Pseudoduganella albidiflava: one gene and its partner. Each later gene encodes a partner of the first gene's protein in a complex. Links are inferred from orthologs where the notes say so. Each region holds a gene or a part of one and is shown on either strand. Other genes may lie near its edges.

Region 1 (7,874 bases):
CGACGGCCAGCGTGATGCCCAGCAGCGAGATGTTGTCCAGGCTGTAGCCGAGCGCGTACAGCAGCGCCAGCGCGCCCAGCAGCGAGATCGGCATGGTGATGGCCGGGATCAGCGTGGCCACCGCGCGGCGCAGGAACAGGAAGATCACCAGCACCACCAGCACGATGGTCAGCGCCAGCGTGAGGTTGACGTCATGGATCGCTTCGCGGATCGATACCGAGCGGTCGTTGACGAGACTGATGTTGATCGACTCCGGCAGCTGGGCACGGAAGCGCGGCAGCAGCGCCTTCACGCTGTCCACCACCTGCACGGTGTTCGCATCCGGCTGGCGCTGGACCAGCAGCACGATGGAGCGCTCGCCGTTGTAGCTGCCGAACGACTTGATCGACTGGAAGCTGTCCTCGACGGTGGCCACGTCCTTCAGCCGCACCGGTTCGCCGTTGCGGGTGGCGATGATCAGGTCGCGATAGTCGGCAGCCTTCATCAGCTGGCTGTTGCCCTGGATCGTCAGGGTCTGCTCCGGGCCATCGAGCACGCCCAGCGGCGTGTTGGCGTTGGCGCTGCGGATCGCCGCCTGCACTTCGGCCAGCGTGAGGTCGCGGGCGTTCAGCAAGTCGGACTTGGCGCGCACCCGCACGGCGAAGCGCTTCTGGCCATTGACGTTCACCTGCGCCACGCCGGGCAAGGTGGACAGGCTGGGCGCGATCAGGTTTTCCGCGTAGTCGTTCAGTTCGGACAGCGACAGCGATGGCGAATTCATCGCCATGAACAGCACCGGCGCATCGGCCGGGTTGATCTTGCGGTAGGACGGCAGGTCCGTCATTTCCTGCGGCAGCTGGCGCTGCGCGCGCAGCAGCGCGGCCTGCACGTCGACGGCGGCTTCGTTGACGTCGATGCTGGAATCGAATTCCAGGGTCAGCGAGGTGTTGCCCTGCGTGCTGGTGGACGTGATCAGCGTGAGGCCGGGAATCGTGGAGAACTGCTTTTCCAGCGGCAGCGCGACGGACGACGCCATGGTGTCCGGGCTGGCGCCGGCCAGGTCGGCCGACACGTTGATGATCGGCGTGTTATAGCTGGGCAGCGCCGCGACGGGGATGTACAGGTAGGCCAGCACGCCCGCCAGGATCAGCGACAGCGACAGCAGCACTACCATCACGGGACGCCGGATCGAGAGCTCGGAAAGGTTCATTCGACGCCACCCTTGTCGTGACCACTGCGTTTGCCCTGCTCGGCCAGGCGCGCTTCGGGCACCCGCGCTTCGGCCACCCGCACCTTGCCGCCCGGGCGCAGGTTCTGCTTGCCTTCGACGATGACTTTTTCATTGCCGGCCAGGCCGCGCACGGCGGCATCGGTGCCGAACGCGTGCACGCGCTCGACATTCGCCACCCTGGCCGTGCTGTCCGGCCCCACGGTGTAGACGAAGGTGCCGCGGGTGTTCGTGATGATCGCGTTCTGCGGCACCACCAGCGCATCGCGCAGCGTCTGCACGGTGACTTCGGTGTTCACGTACTGGCCCGGCCACAGCCGGGTGTCGCGGTTGGCGAACTGCGCCTTCACGCGGATCACGCCCGCCTGCGGGTCGACGGTATTGTCGATGAACGACAGGCGGCCCTCGATCGGGGTCTTGGAATCGCGGTGGAACACCTGCACCGGCACCGTGCCGGCCCGCTGCGCGTCGAGCAGCGCGGCCAGGCTGGTTTCCGGCACCGTGAAGGCGACGTTGATCGGGTCGAGCTGGGTAATCGTCGTCAGCGAGGTGGACAGCTGGACCAGGCTGCCCGGATAGACGTTGATGCCGCCCACCCGGCCCGACATCGGCGCGCGGATCGCCGTGTAGCTCTGGCCCACCTGGATCGCGCGGGCCGCGGCGATATTGGCTTCCATCTCGGCGCGGGCGGCATCGACCTGGCTCTTCAGCGTATCCACGGCGCCCTGGGCGATGAACTTCTGCCGCAGCAGTTCCATGCTGCGCTGGTATTGCCGCTCCAGGTCGGCCAGGTTGGCGCGGTCGCGCGCCACTTCGGCCTGGGCCTTCTGCAGGTTGGCCGATTCGCTGCGGCTGTCCAGCGAGAACATCAGCTGGCCTTCCTTGACGAAATCGCCTTCCTTCACATGCACCTTGACGATCGTGCTGGTGGTCTGGGGATGCAGGTCCACCGTGCTGATGGGGCTCACGGTGCCGTTCGCCTGCAGCACGACCGGCACGTCCTGCCGCTTCGGCGCGACGATGTTGACGGTGGTCGGGCCCTGGCCCCGCTCCTGGCCTCCCCCCTGCCCCTTCTCCTGGCCGCGGCCGCCGGCGGCGGCATGCTGCCCTTCCTGCGGCGCCCGCGCGACGTGCCAGGCGCCGGCGCCAGCGACGATGGCGGCAGCAACCAGTACTCCCAAGGTGGTCTTTTTCATTTTTTATACTTGCTGGATGATGATGATTGGATTATTTCCCTGCGGAACTAATCGGACATTGTCGCATCGAACTGCTACCGCGTCGTTACGTGCAGGCCATTGCCTGCCGCGTTGACCTGCCGCGTTGACCGGCCGGTTCGGCCGGCTATTTCCCGGCATAGAACTCGGGCAAGGTCAGCACCGCTTCCAGGCCGCCGGCATCGCCGTTGGCCAGGCTCAGCGTGGCGCCGTGCTGTTCGGCGATATTGCGGGCGATCGTCAGGCCCAGGCCCGTGCCGCCGGATTCGCGCGAGCGTGACGTTTCTACCCGGTAGAACGGTTCGAACACGCGCGCCAGCTGGTCTTGCGGAATGCCCGGTCCTTCGTCGCGGATGCGGATGCGGGCCGCGCCGGCCAGCCGCTCGACCGTCACGTGGGCTTTCTGGCCATACTTGACGGCGTTGTCGATCAGGTTGACGAGGCAGCGCTGCACGTCCAGCGGCCGGCCCAGCAGCGCCATGCCTGCCCTGCCTTTCAGTTCGACCGGCTGGCCGGCGTCGATGGCATCGGCGCACACGCTGTCCAGCAGCGAGTCGAGATCCAGCTTCTGCATCGTGCCGGTGGTATCCATGCTGCGCGCCAGGTCGAGGCCCTCGCGGATCATCTGCTGCATCGCCGACAGGTCGCCGATCAGCTTGTTCTGCAAGTCGGCATCGCTGACCTTTTCCAGGCGCAGGCGCATCCGCGTCAGCGGCGTCTGCAGGTCGTGCGTGATCGCCGCCAGCATTTCGGTGCGCTGGATGATGTGCTGGCGGATGCGGCCCTGCATCGCGTTGAACGCGGCGCTCGCCTGGCGGATTTCCGCCGCGCCGACCAGTTCCAGCGGCGGCTTGTTGATATCGTTGCCCAGGTCCTTGGCCGCCTGGGCCAGCTGCTTGACGGGCCGCACCGCCATCCGCGTGACGAAGTAAGCAAGGATCGCGATGCACAGCAGGAACGGCACGAAGACGGCGTATTCGTTGTGGCCGGTGGGGATCGAGCCGCGCGGCGGCAGTACCGAGAGCTTCAAGACTTGCCCATCCGTCATCACCACCTTGACGGACTCGCAGGTGCCGCGCCACGGGCCGGGGCCGAACAGCGTCATCGTGCTGGTGCGCTGGTCGCACTGCGGCGGTTTTTCGGCCATCGCGATCACCTGGAAATCGCGCGGCAGGCGCTGCGCCAGCGCCGCGGAGAACTCGGTGGCGGGATGCAGCGTGAGGTCGTTGTCGTTGGCGATTTCCAGCCGCATGCTGCTCTTGCTGGACACGGCCAGGTATTGCGCGCGCGATTCCGGGCGCACCACATCGGTGGTTTCGATGATCTGCTCGGCGCGTTCCAGCGAATGGTAATTCCGGTAACGTTCCAGCGTGCGCTGGCGTTCGTTGATGGCCAGCCACTGCGTGAGCGCGGCCGAGGCCACGATGCCGACCATCAGCGCGAGGAAGACGCGCCCGGTCATCGAATTGACGAAATTCTTCAGTGTGCCCACGTCAATGCGGCCCGCTCACGCGCGCGGCTCGACCGACACGGTGCCGGCCAGCACATAGCCACCGTTGCGGACGGTCTTGATGATCTGCGGCACGCGCGCATCTTCGCCCAGCTTTTGCCGCAAGCGGCTGATCTGGATGTCGATCGAACGGTCGAACGGGTCGGCATCGCGGCCCTGGGTCAGGTTCAGCAGCTGGTCGCGGTTCAGCACGCGGTTCGGGTGTTCCAGGAACACCTTCAGCAGCCGGAACTCGGCGCCGGACAGCATGATCACCACGCCATCGGGATTGAGCAGGTGGCGCGCGGTGAGGTCGAGCGTCCAGTTCGAGAAGCGGATCTGCGACGTCTTGTCCATGCCGCCGGACGGCATCGCGTTACTGCGCCGCAGCACGCTGCGGATGCGCGCCAGCAGTTCGCGCGGCTCGAAAGGCTTCGGCAGGTAATCGTCGGCGCCCATCTCGAGGCCGAGGATGCGGTCCAGCGGTTCGCTGCGCGCGGTCAGCATGATCACGGGCAGGTTCGAATGCGCGCGCAGCTTGCGGCACAGCGTGAGGCCATCCTCGCCCGGCATGTTCAGGTCCAGCACGATCAGGTCGGGCTTGGTCTCGTCGAGCAGCTTCCACATGGCGGTGCCGTCCGCCGCGCCATGAGTACTGTAGCCGTTGGTCTCCAGGTAATCCGCCAGCAGCGTGCGGATATCGCGATCGTCGTCGACGATCAAAATGCTAGGTGTGGGTTCCATCCTCCAATTATCGCCACTTCGGCAGGCGAAGACCAACGGCGGTTTGTATCGTCTTGTATATGGCTGGCCGGTTTGCAAGGAAACAATCGGATACAAAAAGCGGCGGCCGGGACACTTCATGGAAACACTGCGTTGAGAAACTGTTTTCCGTGCAGTGCTGTGAGCACATCCGAATTCACCCCCTGAAGGATTTAAAATGAATATCCTGCGTAAAAGTATTATCGTCGGCCTGACGATGCTCAGTATCGGTTCCGCTGCAATGGCTGCCCCGGCCCAGGAAACGCCGCAACAGCGCACTTATGCGGAAACCCGGTTCGATCCGGTAAAACGCGCCGAACGGATTGAAAAGCGCCAGCAGAAATTGCACGAGGCGTTGAAATTGACGAGGAACCAGGAAGCGGCCTGGGCTACCTATCTTGCCGCCATTGCGCCGCGCCAGGATATTGCCCGGGCAGACCGCGCATCGTTCAAGGAATTGAATGCGACGCAGCGGGCGGAGAAACGCCTGGAATTCTCGAAGGCACGCGTGGCGCACCAGGAAACCCGGCTGGCGGCATTGAAGACTTTCTATGCGGCGCTGACGCCGGTCCAGCAGAAGGTGTTCGACGAGCATTCGCTGCGTGGCAAGCGCAAGGGACACCAGCACCGTCACGGTTGAGCCTCCGGTCGTAAGTTGTGACAAGGGCGGCGCTGCCGCCCATTTTTGGGGCCGCTTCATGCCAGAATCCTGCGTGAACGTGCCAGATATTGGCGCGCAAAGACACGAAGCGGTCCGATTGGGCTCGTTCTCGACGGCTGCGGGGCGAAAAAAAAGCGCCACGCGGGCGCTTTCGGGGTTGGCTCGTTACGTCAGTTCAGCCGGCTCAACGATACCTCGAAGGTCGCGGCATCCTGGAAACCGATGACACGGCTGCCGGCGATTTCGCGGCCATTGCGGTCGAAAAAGATAATCCCCGGCGGGCCGAATAAATTGAAGCGTTTCAGCAGCGCCTTGTCGTCGTCGTTATTCGCGGTGACATCGACCTGCAGCCAGATCGTATTGCCGAGTTTCTGCTGCACCGCGGGTTTGCTGAACGTCAGTTTCTCCATTTCCTTGCAAGCCACGCACCAGTCGGCGTAAAAATCCAGCATCACCGTCTTGCCGCCGGTATCGGCCAGAATACGATCCAGCTCGGCCACGTTTTTGATCCGCTTGAATGGCAATTCATCGGCGGCGCCTTCGCGCAAATGCGCCAGCGGTGCCAAGGGATCGCGCCCGCCAGTGCCCACGCCGATCATCTGGACAATACCAAAGCCGATGAACAACGCGGCGATGGCTTGCGCCGGCCAGCCTTTATGATGCCGCAGTAAATAAATGCCATAGGCAATACCCAGCACTGTCCACCCGGCCATCTGTACTGTTGCCGGTAATACGGGCGATACCAGCCACCATGCCATAGCCAGCAGCAACACGCCAAAGAAGCGCTTGACCGCATCCATCCACGCGCCCGCTTTCGGCAACAGGGCGCCGGCCGAAACACCGGCCAATATCAGCGGAACGCTCATGCCGGCCGCCATCGAAAACAGCGCGGTGCCGCCCATCACCACGTCGCGTGTCTGGCTGATATACACGAGCGCGCCGGCCAGCGGCGCCGCCACGCAGGGGCCGACGATCAGGGCCGAGATGGCGCCCATGACAAACACGCCCGCGAGCTTGCCGCGCGACTGGCGGCCCGACGCGGCGGCAAGCCGGGTCTGGAGCGCAGCGGGAACCTGCAGTTCGTACACGCCGAACATCGACAGCGCGAACAGGACCAGCAGCATGCCGAAGCCGCCCAGCACCCAGGGATTCTGCAGCGCGGCGGCCAGGCCTTCGCCCGCCAGCCCGGCGGCGACACCCAGCGCGGTGTAGACGATCGCCATGCCCAGCGAATAACTCAGCGACAACGCCAGCCCGCGTGCACGGCCGGCCCCTTTGCCTTCGCCGATGACGATCGACGACAGGATCGGCACCATCGGCAGCACGCAGGGCGTGAACGCCAGGCCCAGCCCGAGCAGCAGGAACAGCGGCACGATGACGGTCATGCGGCCGCCCTGCAACGCGCGTTCGATGCGGCCCAGCTCGCTTTGAGGGGGCGGCGCACCCGCTGGAACGCCGCCTGGTTCGCCCTGCGCGGTGGCTGCCGGCGGTGTGTCGCCAGGTGCATCCATCATCGCGTCGCCCGGGCGGCTCATTGCGGGCAGGCCGAAAGCCCCGGCTGCGGACGCCGGACCGCCTGCCGGCGACAACTGCGCCGTGGCATCCTGCGGCGAATAGCACAGGCCCTTGTCGGAACAGCCCTGGCCGGTGGCGGTCAGCGTGAACGGGCCGGCCGCCTCGACCGGCACGCGGATCGTCACGCGCTGGCGGTAGGTTTCCACGTCCTTGTTGAAGGTTTCATCGAACTTGACCTTGCCGGGCGGGATCCGCGGCGTGCCGAGCTGCGCGCCAGCCGCCCTGAACTTGAACTGCTCGCGGTACATGTAGTACCCCTCGGCGATGCGCCAGGTGGCTTCGATGGTCTGCGCATCGGCCATGCGGGCGGAAAACTGGAAGGCGACGTGCGGCGGCAGGAACTCTTCCTCGGCGCGGGCGGGTGCCAGCAGCGACAGGAAGGCGGCGAACAGGATCAGGAGGCGGGGAAGGAAAGACATACGGCGACTCGGCGGGGGAACCATGCGATGGTATATCGAAACGCGCGAATGAGGCGTTGCGGAAAAGAAAAAGCCGGGCAAGCCCGGCTTTTTCAGGTAACGGCTGAGATTACTCTTCAGCGGTCGGTGCTGCTTCGATGTCGCTTGGTTCCGGACGGTCCAGCAGTTCGACGTAAGCCATCGGTGCGTTGTCGCCGACGCGGAAGCCCATCTTCAGGATGCGCAGGTAGCCGCCGTTGCGGGTAGCGTAGCGCGGGCCCAGTTCAGCGAACAGCTTCTGGACGATTTCGCGGTCGCGCAGGCGGGCGAATGCCAGGCGCTTGTTGGCCAGCGTGTCGGTCTTGCCCAGGGTCAGGATCGGCTCGACGACGCGACGCAGTTCCTTGGCTTTCGGCACAGTGGTCTTGATCGCTTCGTGACGCAGCAGCGAAACAGTCATGTTGCGCAGCATTGCCAGACGGTGGGACGAGGTACGGTTCAGTTTACGGAGGCCGTGACGGTGACGCATGGTACTTCCTTTCGAGGTGTTTAATTCCGGACTCTTCGA
Region 2 (5,331 bases), 430 kb from region 1 along the record:
TCCAGGCCGGCAATGCCAGCAGCTGGCCCTCCGGAGAGGGCTCCTGCACGGTCAGCGTCACCTGGAACAGGTGGGCAGCGAGATCCTTGGGAACGATGGCATAGGCCACGGCGGGCGCCGCGGCACGTGGCGCCTTGGCTTTCCTGACCGGCGTTTTTTCTTTGATCGACGTTTTGTTTTTCATTGCATGAGGTCGGGCGGAGTATCGATGTCGAGCAGGATGCCCGGGTCATCCACCGCCACTTCGTTGACGATATTATCCCTTACGATCCCGCGCGCCCCCCGGTCTCCGGACAGCGCAAGCAGTTGCGGCAAGTGCCGGCGGCTGAAGGCCACCGGGTTGCCGCGCTCCGTGCCTGACGCGTTCCGGTACACCGGCACCGCGATATCGGCACCCTGTGCCACCGCGCCTGCGAGCGCGGCGATGGTGCCCGGCTGCACGCGGGGCATGTCGCCCAGCGCCACCACCCAGCCGGATGCATCCAGCGCGTGCCGAAGCCCGTGGACGAGCGACGCGGCCATGCCGCTGTCCGCCTCGGCGCAAGCGGTCACTTCACAGCCGAGTGCCGCCAGTTGCGCGGCCGTGGCTTCGTCGCCCTCGCGCACCACGGCCACCACGCGCGGCAGCACGGCCAGCAGGTGCCGCGCACTGTGCACCACGACCGGCACGCCGCCGATCGGTTGCAGCAGCTTGTTGCGCTGCCCCAGCGGGTCGAAGCGCCGGCCACGGCCGGCGGCAAGCAGGATGCCGGCAAGCGGCAACCGCGCGGCGGCGTCGGCCACGCGCTTACGCCACTTGCGGCGCGGCCGCCGACGCCAGGTCGAAAGGCAGCTTGCGCAGCCGCTTGCCCGTGACGCGGAACACGGCATTCGCGAACGCCGGCGCCAGCGGCGGCAAGCCCGGCTCGCCCATGCCGCTCGGCGGTTCGGTCGACGGCACGATGTGCACTTCGACCTGGGGCATGTCCGTCATGCGCGCCACCGTGTAGTCGCTGAGCTGGCCCTGTTCCACGATACCATCCTTGAGCGTGATGGCGGCGCCCGGCAAGGTGGTGCCCACGGCCATCAGCACGGCGCCCTGCACCTGCGCCTCGATGGTGAGCGGATTGACCGGCTGGTTGCAGTGCACCGCCGCCGTCACCTTGTGCAGCTTCGGCGTGCCGTTTTCCACCGAGGCCGTAACCACGTAGGCCACCACGGTGCCGAACGATTCGTGCACCGCCACGCCGTAAGCCTGCCCTTCCGGCAGCTTCACCGTGCCGTAGCCGGATTTGCCGACGGCGAGATCGAGCGCCAGGTGATGGCGCTTGTGCTCCTCCGGGATCAGCTTCCTGCGGTACGCCACCGGATCCATGCCGGCCGCCACGGCCGCCTCGTCGATCAGCGTTTCCATCACGAACGCGGTGTGGGTCGCGCCCACCGAGCGCCACCACAGCACGGGCACGTTGGCCTGCGCGTTGTGGACGGACAGCTGCATCGGCACCTTGTAGGGCTCGCCCATGCCTTCGACCATCGTGGCATCCACGCCGTTCTTCACCATGAAGGGCTCGAACGCCGTGCCGCTGATGATTGACTGGCCGACGATCACATGATCCCACCCCACGATATTGCCGCCGGCATCGAGCCCCAGCTCGGCGCGATGCACGTGCGACGGGCGATAGTAGCCGCCCTTGATGTCATCCTCGCGGCTCCAGATCACTTTCACGGGACCGCCCCTGCCGGCTTTCGCGTAAGCCTTCGCGACATTCACGGCTTCCACGATATAGTCGGAACCCGGCGTGGCGCGCCGGCCGAAACCGCCGCCGGCCATCATCGTGTGCAGGGTCACCTGCTCCGTTTTCAGCCCGGCCGTCTTCGCGGCCGCGGCCTGGTCCATCATCTGGAACTGGCTGCCGGCCCAGATCGTGCAGCTGTCGCGCTTCAGGTCGACCACGCAGTTCAGCGGTTCCATCGGCGCGTGCGCCAGGTACGGGAATTCATAGACGGCCGAGATCTTCTTCGGCGCGGCAGCCAGCTTCGACACATCGCCCTGCCGCGCGATCGTTCCCGGCTTTGCGGCCAATGCGCGGAAAGCCGTGAACTGCTCCTCGGTACTGACCTTTTCCACGCCGGCCGTATCCCATTCGATCTCGAGCGCGTCGCGGCCCAGCTTCGCCTGCCAGTAACCTTCCGCGATGACGGCCACGCCGCTGCCGCCACGGTCCACGTCGACCGGCAGCACGGCGATCACACCCTTGATCTTCTTCGCCGCCGCGGCATCGAATTTTTTTACCTTGGCGCCGAACACCGGCGGGCGAGCCACCACCGCCACTTTGGTGCCGGCCGGCTTGAAGTCCATGCCGAACTGCTGGCTGCCGTTCGATTTCGCCCGCGCATCCAGCCGCGGCATCGGCTTGCCGATGAAGCGGAATTTCTCGACGTTCTTCAGCACCACGTGTTCCGGCACCGGCTGTTTCATCGCCGCCTCGGCCATCTGGCCATAGGTCGCCTTCTTGCCGCCCGGCCCGGTGAGCTGGCCCTTCACCGCCTTCACCTGGTTGACCGGCACCTTCCACTGTTCGGCCGCCGCCGCCACCAGCATCGCGCGCGCCTTCGCGCCGATCTCGCGGTACTGCACCCACGAGTGCGCCACGGAACCGGAACCGCCGGTGATCTGGATGCCCATCACCGGATCCTTGTAGGCTTCGCCGGCAGGCGCCAGCACGCCGCGGATCTGCGACCAGTCGGCATCGAGTTCCTCGGCGATCAGCATCGGCAGCGCGGTCTGCACGCCCTGGCCGAATTCCAGGCGGTTCACCTGCACGGTGATCGTGTTGTCCGGCGCGATGCGCAGGAACGCGTTGGGCTGCTGCGACGGCTTCGGCTCCGCCGCACGGGCCATCCGCCCGCCGCCCGTGAACGTGAAGCCGAGCACCAGGCCGGCGCCGGCCGCCTTCATGAAGCCGCGGCGCGAGGTCGGGGAAGTACCCTCGGCTTTGTCGGCAACCAGCGCCGCCAGGTCTTGCCCATCGCCATTCCCAATAAGCCATTGTTTACGCATGTGATCTCCTTAGGCGAGGGTTTTCGCCGCATCCTTGATGGCGAGGCGGATGCGCTGGTAAGTACCGCAGCGGCAGATATTGCCGGCCATGGCGCCATCGATGTCGGCGTCGGTCGGCGTCTTGTTCGTCTTCAGCAGCGCCGCGGCGCTCATCACCTGCCCGCTTTGACAGTAGCCGCATTGCGGCACGTCGTGCTTCACCCAGGCGTCCTGCACGGCCTTGCCCACCTTGTCGTGTTCCATGGCTTCGATCGTGGTGACCTTCTGGCCCACGGCGGCGGAAATCGGCGTCACGCACGAGCGGATCGGCTGGCCGCCCAGGTGCACGGTGCAGGCGCCGCACAGCGCCGCGCCACAGCCGAATTTCGTGCCGGTCATGTTCAGGTTGTCGCGCAGCGCCCACAGGATCGGCGTCGACGGATCGGCGTCGACCTGCGTGTCGCGCCCGTTGATGTTCAGGGTGACCATGGAGTACTCCTAGTTTTGCGGCTTTTTATAATGAAAGCGGCGCGCTTCGAGGGCGCGCCGGTTCGGTGAAAATCGTGCAAGGCAACCGTGTTACTTGAGCGAGGCGAACTTCGCTTCCAGCGCCGCGGCGTCGATGGCGCCCGGCACGCGGCTGCCATCGGTGAAGAAGATCGCCGGCGTGCCTTCGAGACCCAGCTTGTTCCCCAGCGCCAGCACCTTGTCGTTCGGCGCGGTGCAGCCGGCCGGCGCTTCGGGTGCCTGCTTGTTGTTCAGCATCCAGTCGTCCCAGGCGCGGTTGCGGTCCGCCGCGCACCAGATGTTGCGCGACTTCGCCGTGGAATCGGCCGACAGGATGTTGTACATGAACGTGTAGACGGTGATGTTGTCGACCCTGGACAGCGTCTCGCGGCGGAATTTCTTGCAGTAGCCGCAGTTCGGGTCTTCGAAGAGCGCGATCACGCGCTTGCCGTTGCCTTTCACCGTCTTCAGCGCCAGCTCCAGCGGCAGGTCGGAGAATTTGATGCGGTTGACTTCGTCGATGCGCGCCTGGGTCACGTCTTCCCTGGTCTTCAGGTTGAAGATATGGCCGGCGAACAGGTAGGTGCCGGTCTTGTCGGTATAGCGGATCTCGTTGCCGATGCGGATTTCATACAGGCCGGAATACGGCGTGGCCTGGATGGAATCGATCTTGATGTTGGGGCCAAGCTTCGGCTCGACGTTCTTGCGGATGGTGGCTTCGACGCCGTTGTCGGCGCCCGCGCACGACATCAGCAGCGCCGATGCCAGCACGAGGCCGGTTTTCATGAACTTCATAAACTCTCCGGGTGGAACAGGGAGACGGCGTGGGATCGCCGCGCCGTCCGGGTAAGATCAGTGCCGGCCCAGCGCGTGCGACATGAGCGAACGCTTGACGAAAGGCAATTTGTCCAGCAAGTTTAGCCCGAAATTGCGCACCGCGCGCACGGGTTCGAGGTTGGCGCCGAACAGACGCTGCAAGCCATCGGTGGCGGCCTGCATCAGCAGCACGTCTTCCTTGCGCGCGCGGGCATAGCGGGCGAGCACGCGCTCGTCGCCGATCGAGCGGTGTTCTTCGCGCTCGGTAACGGCGTCCACCAAATCGCGCACGTCGCCGAAACCCAGGTTCATGCCATGGCCGGCCAGCGGATGCACCACGTGGGCAGCGTCGCCGATCAATGCCACGCGTTGCGAAACGAGCGAATGCGGCCGCACCAGCGACAGGGGGAAGGCGCGCACCGATTCCGGCAGCACGGGTGTCAGCTTGCCCAGCTTGTCGGCGGCGAATTCGGCCAGCCGGTCGGCCAGCGCCTGCGCACCTTCGGCGCACAGCTGGTCGGCCAGGTTGTCCGGCGCGGACCAGACCAGCGACACGCGGTTGCCCGGCAGCGGCAGCAGGGCCACGATGCCGCGGTCGCACGTGAACCACTGGAACGCGGCACCGTGGTGCGGAAGCTCCGTCTCGAAATTGGCGACCACCCCTTGCTGGCCATACGGCTTGTAATCGAGGCCGATGTCGCACTGGCCGCGCACCCACGACTGGGCGCCATCCGCGCCCACCACCAGCGACGACCTGACGGCGCTGCCATCGGCCAGCTGCACGGTGGCGTGGTCCTCGTCGCACTTGAGCGCCACCGCCCGGCCGGTCACGACATGCACGTCGCGGGCAAAGCGCAGCGCGGCGTCGAGCGCCTCGTTCAGGTTGCGGTCTTCGACGATCCAGGCCAGCGTGTCCGCATGGGCGCCATACGCATCGAAATTCAGGTGGCCGGGCTGTTCGCCGTCGCCCTTGATGATCATGCCGTCCA

The links.
Region 2: the proteins of dsbD (region 1) and EYF70_RS25105 are in contact, whole or in part, in a crystal structure (PDB 1JZD), measured with the Escherichia coli proteins. The link is inferred for Pseudoduganella albidiflava from one-to-one orthologs.

The regions. Positions count from the first base shown.
Region 1 is NZ_CP036401.1:6,447,103-6,454,976, forward strand. The notes cover bases 4,916-7,874. They hold dsbD (protein-disulfide reductase DsbD), read right to left. Parts: upstream 7,328-7,874; coding sequence 5,504-7,327; downstream 4,916-5,503. Other genes in these bases: EYF70_RS26690 (Spy/CpxP family protein refolding chaperone), read left to right, coding at 4,916-5,312; rplQ (50S ribosomal protein L17), read right to left, coding at 7,437-7,835. Also shown: EYF70_RS26670 (efflux RND transporter permease subunit), read right to left, coding at 1-1,189; EYF70_RS26675 (efflux RND transporter periplasmic adaptor subunit), read right to left, coding at 1,186-2,403; EYF70_RS26680 (ATP-binding protein), read right to left, coding at 2,549-3,904; EYF70_RS26685 (response regulator), read right to left, coding at 3,929-4,654; more of EYF70_RS26690, read left to right, coding at 4,851-4,915. UniProt on the Escherichia coli protein: Required to facilitate the formation of correct disulfide bonds in some periplasmic proteins and for the assembly of the periplasmic c-type cytochromes.
Region 2 is NZ_CP036401.1:6,023,718-6,029,048, forward strand. Bases 2,461-5,319 are described here. They hold EYF70_RS25105 (DsbC family protein), read right to left. Parts: upstream 4,322-5,319; coding sequence 3,599-4,321; downstream 2,461-3,598. Other genes in these bases: EYF70_RS25095 (xanthine dehydrogenase family protein molybdopterin-binding subunit), read right to left, coding at 2,461-3,040; EYF70_RS25100 ((2Fe-2S)-binding protein), read right to left, coding at 3,050-3,508; EYF70_RS25110 (FAD-dependent monooxygenase), read right to left, coding at 4,379-5,319. Outside these bases: EYF70_RS25085 (M61 family metallopeptidase), read right to left, coding at 1-184; EYF70_RS25090 (nucleotidyltransferase family protein), read right to left, coding at 181-783; more of EYF70_RS25095, read right to left, coding at 788-2,460; more of EYF70_RS25110, read right to left, coding at 5,320-5,331. UniProt on the Escherichia coli protein: Acts as a disulfide isomerase, interacting with incorrectly folded proteins to correct non-native disulfide bonds.